2 regions of the Cellulosimicrobium sp. Marseille-Q8652 genome follow, and region 2 is predicted to be linked to the other one. Evidence: riboswitches for the same ligand, from Rfam matches in the RefSeq annotation. Region 2 holds a riboswitch; the other holds the start of a gene.

Region 1 (7,401 bases), on a different contig from region 2:
CCGCGAGACCGACGACGCCCAACAGGTCCCGCACCCGGTCGTCCCGCTGCGCGCGCGGCAGGTCGGCGATCCCGTACGCGACGTTGCCCGCGACGTCGCGGTGCGGGAAGAGCTGGCCCTCCTGGAACATGAGCCCGAACCCGCGCCGGTGCACGGGGACGCCCGCGAGGTCGTCGCCCGCGAAGCGCACGGTGCCGGCGGCCACCGGCTCGAGCCCGGCGACGGCGCGCAGCAGGCTGGACTTGCCGCACCCGCTCGGCCCGAGCAGCGCGAGCACCTCGCCGGGTGCGACGTCGAGCGAGACGCCCGCGACCGCCGTCGTGCCGGGGTCCCGGCGACCCCCGCGGCGCGACCCTCCCCCGTACCGCACGACGACGTCCCGCACCCGCAGCCCCGCACCGTCCGCCGCGTCGTGAGCGGGCCGCTGCGCCGCTCCGGGCGCGACGGGCCGGGTGGTCGGGTCGGTCTGCACCATCAGAACTCTCCTCCGGGGCGGTCGCCGCGCAACCGCTCGGCGAGCAGCATGACGACGGCGGTGAGCAGGGCCAGGACGACGCTCGCCGCCAGCGCCATGCCCTGGTTCTCCGCGCCGGGACGGCCGACGAGCCGGAAGATGACGACGGGCAGGGTCGCGGTGTCGGGGCGGGCCAGGAACGACGTCGCGCCGAACTCGCCGAGCGACACCGCGAACGCGAACCCGACCGCGAGGCCGAGCGACCGCGCGGCGATGGGCCCGTCGACGCTGCGGAACACGCGCCCCGGCGCCGCCCCCAGGGTCGCGGCCGCCTCGCGGAGCCGGGGGTCGATCGCGCGCAGCGTCGGCAGCACCGTGCGCACGACGAGCGGGATCGCGACGACGGCCTGCGCGATCGGTACGAGCAGCCCCGAGGTGCGCAGGTCGACGTCGAGCCCGAGCGGCCGGTCGAGCGTGACGAGGAAGCCGAAACCGACCGTCACCGCCGACACCCCCAGCGGGAGCATGAACAGGGAGTCGAGCGCGCCGATCGCCCGCCGGCCCGTGCGCGAGCGCGGTCGCCGGGACACGACGAGCGCGACGAGCCCCCCGATCGCCACCGCGAGCAGCGTCGCGAGCGTCGCCGTGCGCAGCGAGTTCGCGGCGGCCTCCCACACGGTGACGGACAGCGCGTTGCGACCGCCCGTCGTGCCGAGGTTCGCGTAGTTGTCGAGGCCCCAGCCGCCGCCCGGCACGCGCAGGGACCGCACGACGAGCGTCACGAGCGGCAGACCGACGAGCACCACGACCACGACGGCGGTCAGCGCGGCCGGCAGGAGGTCGCCGCCGGGCCGGCCGCGGACCGGTCCGCCGGCGGGCCCGCGCTGCCACAGGCGCAGCGGGTGCGCGGCGCTCGACGCGGCGGTGAGCGTCAGCGCCCGCTCCCGCTTCGCGCGCGCGCGGTTCGCGACCGCGAGCGCGGCCACGACGACGGCGAGCTGCACGACGGACAGCACCGCGGCGGTGCGCAGGTCGAGGAACTGCGTCGTCTGGATCCAGATCTCCGTCTCGATCGTCCCGTACCGGATGCCGCCGAGGACGAGGACGACGCCGAACGCCGTCGCGCAGAAGAGGAACACGATCGACGCCGCGCTCGCGATCGCCGGACCCAGCGCGGGCAGGGTCACCGTCCGGAACGCGCGCCACGGCGTCGCCCCGAGCGCGCGGGCCGCCTGCTCCGCGCGCGGGTCGAGGTGCTCCCACAGCCCGCCGACCGTGCGCACGACGACCGAGTAGTTGAAGAACACCAGCGCCACGACGATCGCCGCGAACGTCCCGTCGAGCCGCAGGAAGCCGAGCGGCCCGCCCTCGACGAGGAGCGTGCGGAAGGCGACGCCCACGACGACCGTGGGCAGCACGAACGGCACGGTCACGACGGCGCGCAGCACGCGACGCCCGCGGAACCGGCACCGGTACAGCACGTACGCGCCGGGCACGCCGAGCAGGAGCGAGAACGTCGTCCCGAGCACGGCCTGCCACAGCGTGAGCCCGACGATCCGCCACGTCCGCGGGTCCGAGAACACCTCCGCGAACCCCGACAGGTCGAGACCGCCGTCGGCCCCGACGAACCCGCGCGCCACGAGCGCCAGCACGGGCCACGCGAAGAACACCGCGAGGAAGACCAGCGGCACCGCCGCAGCGACGCCCCAGAGCACGCCGCGCCCGACGGCGCCCCGCACCAGGGGCCCGGGACCGGGACGGGTCAGTCGACGACCGTCGCCGTCCACGCCTTGATCCACTCGTCGCGGTGCGCGTCGATCTCCTCGGGCGCGACCTCGAACGGCTCGTCGGAGAGCGGCGCGAACTGCTCCCACTCGGCGGGCAGCGCGACGGTGTCGTCGACGGGGTACATGTACATCTGGCCCGGCACGTCGGCCTGGAACGCCTCGCTCACGAGGAAGTCCACGAGCTGCTGCGCGCCCTCCGGGTTCTCGGCGCCCGCCAGCACGCCGGCGTGCTCGACCTGGCGGAAGCAGGTCTCGAGCAGCGCGCCCGTCGTCGACGACGTCCCGTCCTCGGCGACCGTGAACGCGGGCGACGTGGAGTACGACAGCACGAGCGGCCGGTCGCCCGCGCCCTCGCCCCCGGAGAAGTCGACGGAGTACGCGTCGGACCAGCCGTCGACGACCTTGACGCCGTTCTCCCGCAGGTCGGCCCAGTACTGCTCCCAGCCGTCCTCGCCGAACGCGCCGACGGTCGCGAGGAGGAACGCGAGCCCGGGCGACGACGTCGCGGGGTTGGTGACGACGAGGAGGTCTCGGTACACGGGGTCGGCCAGGTCCTCGAGGGTCTCGGGCTCCGGGACGCCGGCCTCGGTGAACCACGCGTGGTCGACGTTGACGCACACGTCGCCGACGTCGACGGGCGTGAGCTCGCCGTCGCCGACGGCGTACTGCTCCGCGGACGCCGGGAGGTCGGCGGGCGTGTACGGGTCGAGCACGCCCTCGTCGATCGCGCGCGTCGCGAACGTGCTGTCGATCCCGAAGACGACGTCGCCGAGCGGGGAGCCCTTCGTGAGGACGAGCTGGTTGACGAGCGCGCCGCCGTCGCCGGGCGCGACCTGCTCGACCGTCAGGCCGCTCTCCTCCTCGAACGCGGCGAGCACCTCGTCGCTCACGGCGAACGAGTCGTGCGTGACGAGCGTGACGGTGCCGCCCCCCGATGCCGCGTCGCCGCCGGCGTCACCGCCCGCGTCGCCGTCGCTCCCGCACGCGGCGAGCGCGAGGAGCGCGAGCGTGGTCCCCGCGGCGAGCGCGGCGGTGCGGGCGGGCCCGGCGGTGGCTCGCCCGGCGGTGGTGGCCCTGGTCGTGTGCTGCACGTGTCCTCCCTGGACGTTCAGGAGGGGTCCAACCGCCGGGTCGGCACGGGGCCGACGCCGACGGGTGATCGAGATTCCCGACTTCCTCCACCGGTGCTAACCGGATCAGGTTCGAGGGTCTGCGGTGGTCCGCACTCTCAGCTCCCGGGGAGCTCCCCTGTCGTTCCCGGCGAGCGTACACCGCGGTCGCCGCCGCACGGCGTCGACGCAGGCCAGGGACTACGGTGGTGCGCAGCACACCGGCCCGAGGCCGGACCGCCGACCCGATGGAGGAGCACCCGTGCCAGACACCGAGGAGAAGGCCACTCTCGCCGTCAAGGTGGGGACCGTCGCCCTGACGTTCGCCGCCGGCTGGGCGGCGCAGAAGCTCGTCACGCTCGTGTGGGCGAAGGTCACGGGGCACGACGCGCCGAAGGACCTGGACGACGAGGAGGTCGGCATCGTCTCGGCCGTCACGTTCGCGGCCGTCGCCGCCGGGGTCGGTGTCCTCGCCCGGCGGTTCGCCGGCAAGGAGGCCAAGCGCGTCGTGACGCGCTTCCTGTCGTAGTACTCGGCGCGGCCCGGGTCGGGGGCCGCCGCGCAGCCCGGGTACCCTGGCGCGCGTGACGGCCCCCGTCCCGATGACCTCACCGCCCTCGCCGGACACCGGCCCCGGGCCGACCGGCCCGTCCGTGCTGCGCGCGGGATCGCACGTGCTCGTCGACGCGGGACGGCTCCTCGTGCGGCACTGGCCCGCGCTCGTCGCGGTGGCGGTGCTCGCGCAGGTGGCTCACGAGCTCGCGCTGCGGGCCGCGCTCGCGGTCGCGCCGTCGTCGGGAGAGCTCGGGCTGCTCGTGCTGTGCCTCTCGCCCCTCGCGACGGTCGTCGGGATCGTCGTCATGCTCCACGTCCTGCGCCGGGAGCCGCGGGACGACCGCGACCGCATCGAGGTGCGTGCGCTGCTCGGGTCGATCGCGTCGGTGCTCGTCCCGTACCTCGTCATCTACGAGTTCTACGGCGGCCTGTCGTCCGACTGGCAGGCGTACGTCGACTCCGCCGCGCTCGACCACGCGTTCGCCGCGGGTGCGGGGATCCAGACCGCCGACCCGGTCCCCGAGGGCTTCGGGCTCACCGTCGTGCTCCTCGTGGCCGGCGCGCTGCTCGCCCGCAGCGTCCTCGAGCGCGTCGCGAGGCGCATGGAGCGGGGCGTCGTCGAGGCGGGCGGGGAGGCCCGGCGCAGCGCCCGCACGGCCGCCGTGCGCATCCTCGCCGGGTACTGCGAGGTCGTCTGGATCGTCATCGGCGCCTTCACCGTGACGGCGGTCGTCGGGCGCGTCCGGGAGTGGTGGGCGTCGCGCGTCGTCGTCGTCGAGGTGACGACGTGGTGGGACGGCGTCGTCGCGCGCGTGGACGTCCTCCAGCCGCTCGTCGCCGCCTTCGGCCCGACGACGTCGCTCCTGCTCGCGGGGATCGTCACCGGGCTCGTGGTCCCGCTCGCGTGGCTGACGCTCGGGACGATCGTCTACGGCGTCGAGGCGATCGACGTCGTCGACCCCGTGCACGCGCCGGCCGACGCCACGGGGCGGACCGCCCGCGTCGTCGACCGGTTCAACCGCACGCTCGGCACGAGCGGTGCGCGCAGGGCGTGGGAGCTCATGCTGGACCCGGGCCGGCGCTTCGGCGGTCTCGTCGGCGCGCTCGGCATGCTCTGGCGGAGCAGGTGGAGCGCGGTGCTGCTCTTCTGCGTCGCGTTCGCGCTGCTCACGCTCGCCGAGCAGGTCGTCCTCACGGCGGCCCAGGCCGTGCTCGGCCAGCCCGGGATCGTCGTGTGGCGCGCGGTGATCGACCCGCTCGAGACCGTCGCGACCGTCGCCGTCCAGGTGCTCACGACCGTGCTGCTCGCCGCCGCCGCCGACGCGCTGCTCGCGAACCTCGGCCTGCCGTCGGCCCTGCGCACGCGCCGCCCCCGCACGGCGCCGAGCTCCACCTCAGTCGGCTGATACGACCGTCGCCCGCGGCCCGGTGTCCCGGACGCTCTCGCCCCGCGTCGCGCCGAGCAGCGCGGCCGCGACGGCGTCCCGGATCTCGGTGTCCGTGAGCGCGTGGTCCCGCGCGAGCCGCACGAAGCGCACCGCCGCGTCGGTGACCACGGCGCGGTCGAGCGTCGCGGCGGGCGCGGTGACGAGGGTCCCGACCCGGCGGCGGGTCGTGACGAGCCCCGCCGCCTCGAGGTCGCGGTAGGTCCGGGCGACCGTCCCCGGCGCGATACCCAGGTCGTTCGCGAGCGCCCGTACGGTCGGCAGGCGCTGGCCGTCCGCGAGGTCGCCCGCCGTGACGAGCGCGGCGAGCTGCGCGCGGAGCTGCTCGTAGTGCGGTGTCGAGGAGTCGAGGTCGATGCGGACGGCGAGGCTCACGCGGGAGTCTCCGCAGGCTCGCGCTCGGCCGCCGGCGCGGGCGCCGGGTCGCGCGCCGGCCACACGGCGACGGTGAGCGCCACGAGGACGACGACGAGCCCGACGACGAGCAGGGCGTTCCCGGCGACGACGTGGCCCGGGCTCAGCCCGGGGCCGGTCCGGACGTCGTCACCGTCCCCCAGCACCAGCCAGCGCAGCGAGAGCCCGCCCACGGCGACCAGGCCGCCGAGCGTCAGGCCGAGCACGAGCTGCGTGACGCGCTCGACGCGGCGGGCGACCCGACGTCGCAACCACATGTCCCACTCCTCGGAGACGTCCTCGACCGCCGGTCGGGACGCGACGAGGCGCAGCACGACCTCGGAGACGACGACGGCGACGACCGCCGCGACGACGACCGGCACCGTCCACAGCCAGCCGGGGAACGGTGCGACGGTGTACGCCTCGTACGGTCCCGTGCCGCGCGAGATCGAGCGCGGGCCGTCGGACAGCAGCCCGAAGGCCACGCCCGCCACGACGATCCCCCCTCCCCATCCCCAGGCGACGCGCCGGGTCGTGCCCGGGACGACGTCGGCGGCCGAGCGCGCGACGAGCCGCGCCTCGCGCTGCCGGTGCAGCGGGCGGGGCCACGTGAGCTCGCCGACGGCGTGGACCCCGAGCGCGGCGACGAGCGCGACCAGCGGTAGGACGGCTGCGACGCGAGCGCCGAGTCCCGCCAGACCGAGGTAGAGGTACAGCGGCGGGAGGGCGACCCCTGCGGCGACGAGCAGCGCCGCCCCGGCGCTCGTCATCGCCGCGTGCCGCACCGCGCGCCCGCCCGCCGTGCTCGGGACGACGGCGCGCCGCCCGTCCCACCACAGGGCGCCGGCCACGACCGCCGCCGCGAGCAGCCCGAGGTCGACGGCGAGCGCGACCGGCAACGGCAGCGGGTTACCCAGCATCCACGACACCCAGCTCACGACGGCACCTCCACAGGAAGACTATTGATCATGAACTATGATCAATAGTCTCCGGGCTGTCAACCGGGCCGCCCTCGCGACGACCTCCTCGCGGGGAGGAGCGCCCGCCGACCTCCCGGAAGCCCCGTCACCAGCCGGCTCCTGCTGCGCGGTCCGAGGAGCCCGGCGGGCGCGGCACGGCAGGGCGCGCGATCAGCGTGCGGGCAGCGACCAGTAGTCCGGCAGGAGCCCCGGCTCGACGAGGCGCACCTCGGCGGGCTCCGCGTCGTCGGGCGTGAGGACGTAGTGCGTGGCGCGGCTCGACACGGCCCCCGTGCACACCGGCGGGTCGGTCACCGGCATGCCGGGCAGCGACGACGCGCCCGCGATGAACTGCCGGCCGGACGTGTCGAGCAGCACGAGCTCGCACGCGGAGTACACCTCCTCGGCGCTCGCCGGGCCGGGCGTGGCGTCCGAGCGGACCGACAGGTCGACGGCCCACAGCGTGTACCCGTCCGGAGCCTCGACGCGGCCGCCGTAGCCGTCGTCGAGCCAGTCGACGGTCTCGACCCCGGCGAGGCGGGCCCGCACGTCGCCGACCTGCGTCCAGCCCTCGTCGTCCGCCGCGTGGCCGCGGTGCGGCTCCGCCACCCACCACCCCTGCACGGCGTCGGAGCGCCAGGTGAGCGCGCCGAGCGCCGCGAGCGCGACCGCGAGCACGACCAGCCACCAGCGGTTCGC
Region 2 (7,401 bases):
TCCTCGTCGATCTGGCCGGTGCGCTTGGCGATCTCCTGGCGCGCGGCGCCGAGCAGCGCGCGCGACTCGGAGGTCTTCCCGGCGGCGAAGAACACCGCGTCTCCGGGCTGCGCACCCGTCGCGGCCTGCAGCCCCTCGCGCTCGGCGTCGGACAGGTTCTTCGCGACGGGGCCCGCGAGCGTCCCGTCCTCCTGGAAGGTCACGTAGGCCAGGCCGCGGGCGCCGCGCTGCTTGGCCCACTCCTGCCACGCGTCGAACTGGCGGCGCGGCTGCGAGGCCCCGCCGGCCATGACCACGGCGCCCACGTACTCCGCCTGGAAGACGCGGAACGGGGTGTCCTTGAAGTAGTCCGTGAGCTCGACGAGCGGGTTGCCGAAGCGCAGGTCCGGCTTGTCGCTGCCGTACAGGCGCATCGCGTCGTGGAACGTCATGCGCGGGATCGGCGTGGGGATCGTGTAGCCCACGAGCTCCCACAGCGCGACGAGGATCTTCTCCGCGAGCGCGATGACGTCGTCCTGCTCGACGAAGCTCATCTCGACGTCCAGCTGCGTGAACTCGGGCTGGCGGTCGGCGCGGAAGTCCTCGTCGCGGTAGCAGCGCGCGATCTGGTAGTACCGTTCCATGCCCGCGACCATGAGCAGCTGCTTGAACAGCTGCGGCGACTGCGGCAGCGCGTACCAGGAGCCGGGCGACAGGCGCGCGGGCACGAGGAAGTCGCGCGCGCCCTCGGGCGTGGAACGCGTGAGCGTCGGCGTCTCGATCTCGACGAAGTCCTCGGCGTCGAGCACGCGGCGCGCCGCCTGGTTGACCTTGGAGCGAAGGCGCAGCGCATGAGCCGGCGCGGGACGACGCAGGTCGAGGTAGCGGTGCTTGAGGCGCGCCTCCTCGCCGATCGTCTCGGTGTCCGCGAGCGCCGTCGACACCTGGAACGGCAGCGCCTCGGACGTGTTGAGCACGACGACGTCGTGCGCGAGGACCTCGATCTGGCCCGTCGGCAGGTTCGGGTTCTCGTTCCCGTCGGGGCGCCGGGACACCTCGCCCGTCACCTGGAGCACGAACTCGTTGCGCAGCGGGTGGGCCACGGACTCGTCCCGGATGACGACCTGGGCGATGCCCGACGCGTCGCGCAGGTCGATGAAGGCCACTCCCCCGTGATCGCGCCGACGGTCGACCCAGCCCGTGAGGGTGACGGTCTGACCGGTGTGCTCGGCCCGCAGTGAGCCGGCCGTGTGGGTGCGGAGCACGGAGTTCGTCCTTCCATGTCGTACGAGAGGTCGCGTGAGGAGTGGGGGCGCGACGAGCGCCCGTGCGAGTCTAGTCGCTGACGCACCCCGCCCCACCAGGAGGATCCCCATGCCGCGCACGATCGCCACCGCCCGACGGGTCGAGCTCGACGAGCTCGTGGAGCTGCTCCGCTCGCGCCACGACGGCGTGCTCGTCACGACCCGCTCCGACGGTTCGCCGCAGATGAGCCCGGTGACGTACGGGGTCGACGGCGAGGGGCGCGTCGTGGTGTCGACGTACCCGGAGCGGGCGAAGGCCGCGAACCTGCGCCGCCGGCCGCAGGCGTCGCTCCTGTCGCTCGGTCCGGGCTTCTCCGACCCGTGGGTGCAGGTGGACGGGACCGCCGAGGTGATCGAGCTGCCCGACGCGGTCGAGCCGCTCGTCGACTACTACCGCGCGATCTCGGGCGAGCACCCGGACTGGGACGAGTACCGCGCCGCGATGGTCGCGCAGGGCAAGTGCCTCGTGCGCGTAACGATCACCTGCTGGGGACCGGTCGCGACGGGCGGGTTCCCCCCGCGGCTCGCGGACGGGTGACGCGTCCCGTCTGCCGGGCGTAGCGTGCCGACCGTGCCGATCACGCTGTGCGTCCTGCTGTGGCCGACCGACGACGCCGACTCCCTCGCGCGGTACGAGGACGAGGTCCTGGCGCTCGTCCCCGCGCACGGCGGGCGCGTGGTGCAGCGCGTGCGCGCGCTGCCCGGCCAGGACCCGTCCGCGCCGTGCGAGGTGCAGGTCGTCGAGATGCCCGACGACGCGGCGCTGACCGCGTACATGACCGACCCGGCGCGCGTGGCGCTGGCCGACGTGCGCGACCGCGTCGTGGCACGGACGGAGGTCGTGCGCGTCGCCCCGGTGCCGAGCGGCACCGCCTGAGCAGGCCTCAGAACAGCACCTGCTCCACGCCGCCGCCCGCGAGGTCCAGCGCTCCGCCGTCGACCGGCATGCCGGCGAGCGCCCCGCCGGCCACCGACGGGGTGACCGGGCGGGCGAGGCTGCCGGCGGGGTACGCGCCGTCGACGGGCGGTTCGGTGACACCGGTCCCGCCGAGCTCCCCGCGCCGGAAGCGGCCGTCGACGCCCGACGGGCCCCGGTGGCCCGAGACGGCGAATCCCCGCGTCTCGAGCATCGGGCGCACACGGTCCCACAGCCAGGAGCGGTAGGCCTTGGAGGCGTACGTGCCGCGGTCGTAGACCCGTTCGTACCCGGGCACGAGGCGGGGGTGCTCGCGCGCGAGCCACGTCATGAACCACTCGCGAGTCCCGGGCTTGAGGTGCAGCGGGAGCACGGTGACGCCGGTGGCGCCCGCGTCCTTGACCGCGTCGAGGAGGTCGGTGAGCGACCGCGTGGAGTCCGTGAGCCACGGCAGCACGGGGGCGATCATGACACCGCACGGGAGCCCGGCCTCGCGGATCGTGCGGATCAGGTCGAGGCGTGCGCGAGGGCTGGGCGTGCCTGGCTCGACGGACGCCTGCAGCTCCGGGTCGAGCAGCGCGAGCGACACGCCGATCCCGACCTCGACGCGGGAGGCCGCGTCGGCGAGGAGCGGCAGGTCGCGGCGCAGGAGCGTCCCCTTGGTGAGGATCGACAGCGGCGCGCCGGAGTCCGCGAGCGCCGTGATGATCCCGGGCATGAGCCGGTAGCGTCCCTCGGCGCGCTGGTACGGGTCGGTGTTCGTGCCGAGGGCGACCGGCTCGTGCGTCCAGGACCTCTTCGTGAGCTCGGCGCGCAGCACGTCGTCGACGTTGACCTTGACGACGACCTCGCGGTCGAAGTCCTCGCCGGCGTCGAGGTCGAGGTACTGGTGCGTCGGCCGCGCGAAGCAGTTGTGGCTCACGACCCCGGCCGCGACGAAGTCGCGCGTCCCCGTGGTGATGTCGACGAGCTCGACGAGGTCGTCCGCGCCGCCGAGCGCCTCGAGCGACTCGACGCGCAGGGCGTCGTCGCCGGTGACGTCCTGCCCGAGGAGGGGCGAGGCGCCGGAGCCCTCCTCCGTCGCCGTGGCGGCGAGGTCCCGCAACCCGCTCCGTCCCGGGCCGACGAGGACGTCCCCGAGCGCCAGGTGGGCGCGGTGGCCCGCGCCTGCCACGACGTGGCGCCAGCCCCGCTCGGTGAGGAACCGGTGGTCGCCGCTCGCGACGAGCCGCGTGCCGTCGGCGAGCGTCACCCGGTAGGCGCGCTTGCGCGTGGTCCAGCGGTCGAGGACGCGCGTGCGGACGTACCGGCGGTAGGCGCCGTGCGCCTGGGTGCCGACGATCTCGTCGCCGACCCGGAGCTCGCCGACCGGCCGCTGGGTCCCGTCGGCGAGGAGCACGGGGGTGTGCGGGCTCAGGCAGTACGAGCAGGCGTGGCTGCAGCCGCGGTACGGGTTGACCGTCCAGCGGAACGGCATGCGCGACATCGCGGGCACCTTCGACAGCGCGCTCTTCGCCGTCACCTCGTGGAACGTGATCCCCGCGAACTCGGGCGTGCGCACGCTGCGCACGAGGCCCACGCGCTCCAGCCCCGGGAGCGCGCCGTCGTCCGCGCCGATCGCCTGTCCGTCCCACCGCACCCGCATATTCGAACAGGTGTTCGATCGAGTGTCAAGACACGCCTGCGCCGCCGGGCGGGGCTCCCCCCACACCGTCCCGCGGGGTGAGACGCCGGGATTGTCCTCCCGCGGCGCAGGCCCTAGGGTCGGGCCCGAACGCCCCCGGGGAGCGCACGAGCGCTGAGAGTGCAGGCCGGACACCCGTCCCCCCTGCAGACCCGTGGAACCTGATCTGGTTCGTACCAGCGAAGGGAGCAGGGCCGACGTCACCGTCCCCTGCGCGCTCGCACCCGCGCGCCCCGTGCGCCGGGCCGGGTGCGCGGGCGAGCGGTGGTGCGCCGTCGTGCACCCCTCGGTGCGGGGGCCCGACGGAGGGAGCCCGCATGACCGAGTCCCGCACCACGCAGCCGACCACGAGCAGTCCCCGCCCGGGTGCGAACGGCCCGCGCCCCGCACGGCGCGGCCTCACCCTGCACGAGACGGTCCTCGTCGCCGTCCTCGGCGTCGTCTTCGGGTTCGTCTACTGGGCCGTCGTGCAGCTGTGGGCGCCGCTGCAGCTCGCCATGGGACCGTTCGCGGACCTCGCGTCGAACGTGCTGGCCGGGGCGTGGATCGTCGTCGGTCCGCTCGCGACGTACGTCGTGCGCAAGCCGGGCGTCGGCATCCTCGCCGAGACGCTCGCCGCCCTCGTCGAGGTGGTCTTCCTCGCCTCGCCCGCGGGCCCGCTCCTGCTCGTCGTGGGGCTCGTCCAGGGCGCCGGGGCCGAGCTCGCGTTCGCGCTCACGCGCTACCGCCGCTTCGGCTGGGGCGTGTTCGTCGCTTCCGGCGTGAGCGCGGCGCTCGTCAGCTACGCCTTCAACGCCGTGCGGTTCGGCTGGCTCGGGCAGGACTACGCGATGCTCCGCCTCGGGATCCAGGTCGTCTCGTGCGTCGTGCTGTGCGGCGTCGCGGCACGGCTCCTCGGGGACGCGCTCGCCCGCACGGGGGCCCTCGACGCGTTCGCGATCGGGGCGGAGCCCCGTGGCTGAGCCCGTGGGCCTCGGGGCCACCGCGCCCGACGCGGTCCGCGCAGCCGGCCTGTCCGTCACCCTGGGCCGTCTCGACGCGCGCGTGCTCGACGACGTCCACGTCACCGTGCCCGCCGGCACCGGCCTGCTCGTGCTCGGCCCGTCCGGCTGCGGCAAGTCGACGCTCCTGCGCGCCTTCGTCGGGGTGGTCCCGCACACGCTGCCCGGGACCGTGTCCGGCGACCTGCACGTCGTCGGGCACGACCCGCGCGACGTCACCCCGGCCCGGCTCGCGGCGCACGTCGGCCTCGTCCAGCAGCGCCCGGGCGACCAGCTGTGCCTCGCGCGCGTCGACGACGAGCTGCGGTTCGCGCTCGAGAACCGCGGCGTGGACCCCGACGCCTTGGACGCCCGCGCGTGGGCCGCGCTCGACGCCGTCGGCGCGGCCCACCTGCACGAGCGCGCGACCTCCGCGCTCTCGGGCGGCGAGGCGCAGCGCGTCGCGCTCGCCGCGGCGCTCGTCGCCGACCCCGACCTCGTCGTGCTCGACGAGCCGACGGCCCTCCTCGACCCCGCGGCGGCGCACGACGTCGGCGCCCTCGTCGCGGCCCTCACCGGCGCTCCGTCGGCGCCCATCGACGACCTGTCGCGCGCGCGGCCGGTGCCCCGGGCCGTCGTCCTCGTGGAGCACCGGCTCGACGAGCTCGGCACCCTGCCCGGCGCGACGCTCGTGCTCGGGAGGAACGGCCGCGTCCTCGCGCACGGGCCCACCGACCGGGTCCTGCGCGAGCACGCCGACGAGCTCGCCGCCCTCGGGTGCTGGTTGCCGCTCGCGGTCCGGCTCGAGGCCGCGGGCGCGCCGGGCCCGCTCGGCACGCCCGAGACCGACGCCTGGCTCGCCGACCTCGCCGGGGCGGCGCCCGCCGAGGCGCCCCGGCACCGGGCGGCTCCGGGGGCCGGCGACCCGGTGGCGCTCCGCGCCCGCCGCCTCGCGGTCCACCGCGGCCCGCGTCCGGGCCGTGCGGGCCGTGCGGGCCGTGCGGCACGTGCGGGACGCGACGGCGTGCCGGTGGTGCGCGACGTCGACCTCGACCTCCGTGCGGGCGAGGTGCTCGCCGTCGTGGGGCCGAACGGTGGCGGGAAGTCGACGCTCCTGCGCGGCCTCGCGGGGCTCGAGCGCACCACCGGCGAGGTCACGACCACGGCGAGCGAACCCGTCGCCATGGTCTTCCAGGACCCCGAGCACCAGCTCCTCGCCCGCACCGTGCGCGACGAGGTCGCCTGGTCGGCCCGCTGCGCGGGCCTGACCGACCTCGACGTCCGCGTCGCACGGTCCCTCGAGACGTTCTCCCTCACAGCGCTCGCCGACGCGAACCCCTACCGGCTCTCGGGCGGCGAGCAGCGTCGCCTCTCCCTCGCCACCGCGACCGTCCTCGACCCGGCCGTCCTGCTCGCGGACGAGCCGACGTTCGGTCTCGACCGTGCCCAGGCGGCGGCGACCGCGCGCGTGCTGCGTGGCCGGGCGGACGCCGGCGGTGGCGTGGCCGTCGTCACGCACGACCTCGCCCTCGTCGCCGAGATCGCCGACCGCGTGGCGGTCGTCGTGGACGGCGAGCTCGTGGCGCTCGGCACGCCGGCCGCGGTGCTCGGCGACGACGCGCTCTGCGCGCGCGCCGGGCTCCGCAGGCCCCCGCTGCTCGAGTGGTGGGCGCGCACGGGACGCGGCCTCGGCGTCGACCCCGGCGCTCTCGTGCGCGCGCTCGGCCGAGCAGCGCTCGCGGACCCCGACCGCGTGGTCGCCGGGGCGGCGCCCTCGTGACCGCGCGGCCCACCCCGCTCGGACGGTGGAACCCGACGGTCAAGCTCGCGACCGTGCTCACCCTGTCCACCGCGGTGCTGCTCGTCACGGACCCGGTGACGCCGGCGGTCGGGTGGGTGCTGGCGCTCACGGCGCTGGTCGCGCTCGGTCGCGTCCCGGTGCGCACGCTCGCGCTCGCGCACGTGCCCTTCGTGGTGTTCGCCGCGAGCCTGCTCGTCGTCAACGTCCTGACCCGACCGGGCGGGGCGCCGGTCGCGCTGGGCCCGCTCACGGTCGGTGCGGACGGCGTGACGGTCGGCACCGCGCTCGCCCTGCGCACGCTCTTCGTCGGGGCGCTCTCGCTCACTCTCGTCCTCACGACGGGCCCGGTGCGCCTCATGACGAGCCTGCACCAGCACGCACGGCTGCCGGTGACGTGGACGTTCGCGGTCCTGGCCGCGCACCGCCTGCTGGTGGAGCTGCCCGGCGCGTGGCACACGATCCGCTGCGCCCAGGCCGCGCGCGACCCGCGTCGCACGCCCGGCCGCCTGCCCCGCTCGCCGCGAGCGCTCGGGGCGGCGGCCTTCGCGCTCCTCGTCGGGGCCGTCCGGCGCGCGGAGCGCCTGACGATCGCGCTCGAGTCGCGCGGACTCGGGTCCGGTCCGCGCACGACCTCGCGCCCGGTGCCGCTCCGCCCGTCCGACGTCGTCGCGGCGGGCACAGTCCTGCTCGTGGCCGCGGCCGTGGTCGTCGCGGGCGTCGTCGGCGGGTGGGTCACG

What was found. A riboswitch is a leader RNA that binds a small molecule or an ion and turns the genes downstream of it on or off. The one in region 2 is predicted to bind thiamine pyrophosphate.
Region 1: linked by a shared signal. The riboswitch ahead of ACWPWV_RS09440 (thiamine ABC transporter substrate-binding protein) and the one ahead of ACWPWV_RS16415 (ECF transporter S component) in region 2 are both predicted to bind thiamine pyrophosphate.

What each region holds. Positions count from the first base shown of each region.
Region 1 is NZ_CBCOPS010000001.1:2,124,677-2,132,077, reverse strand. It holds gene ACWPWV_RS09450 (ABC transporter ATP-binding protein) at 1-475, opposite strand, end outside; gene ACWPWV_RS09445 (ABC transporter permease) at 475-2,241, opposite strand; gene ACWPWV_RS09440 (thiamine ABC transporter substrate-binding protein) at 2,217-3,332, opposite strand; TPP riboswitch at 3,398-3,501, opposite strand; gene ACWPWV_RS09435 (DUF4235 domain-containing protein) at 3,613-3,879, shown strand; gene ACWPWV_RS09430 (hypothetical protein) at 3,935-5,311, shown strand; gene ACWPWV_RS09425 (GntR family transcriptional regulator) at 5,300-5,725, opposite strand; gene ACWPWV_RS09420 (hypothetical protein) at 5,722-6,681, opposite strand; gene ACWPWV_RS09415 (hypothetical protein) at 6,874-7,401, opposite strand, start outside.
Region 2 is NZ_CBCOPS010000002.1:1,439,935-1,447,335, forward strand. It holds gene aspS (aspartate--tRNA ligase) at 1-1,244, opposite strand, end outside; gene ACWPWV_RS16400 (PPOX class F420-dependent oxidoreductase) at 1,354-1,821, shown strand; gene ACWPWV_RS16405 (hypothetical protein) at 1,855-2,160, shown strand; gene ACWPWV_RS16410 (Rv2578c family radical SAM protein) at 2,168-3,838, opposite strand; TPP riboswitch at 3,971-4,090, shown strand; gene ACWPWV_RS16415 (ECF transporter S component) at 4,201-4,845, shown strand; gene ACWPWV_RS16420 (ABC transporter ATP-binding protein) at 4,928-6,643, shown strand; gene ACWPWV_RS16425 (energy-coupling factor transporter transmembrane component T family protein) at 6,640-7,401, shown strand, end outside.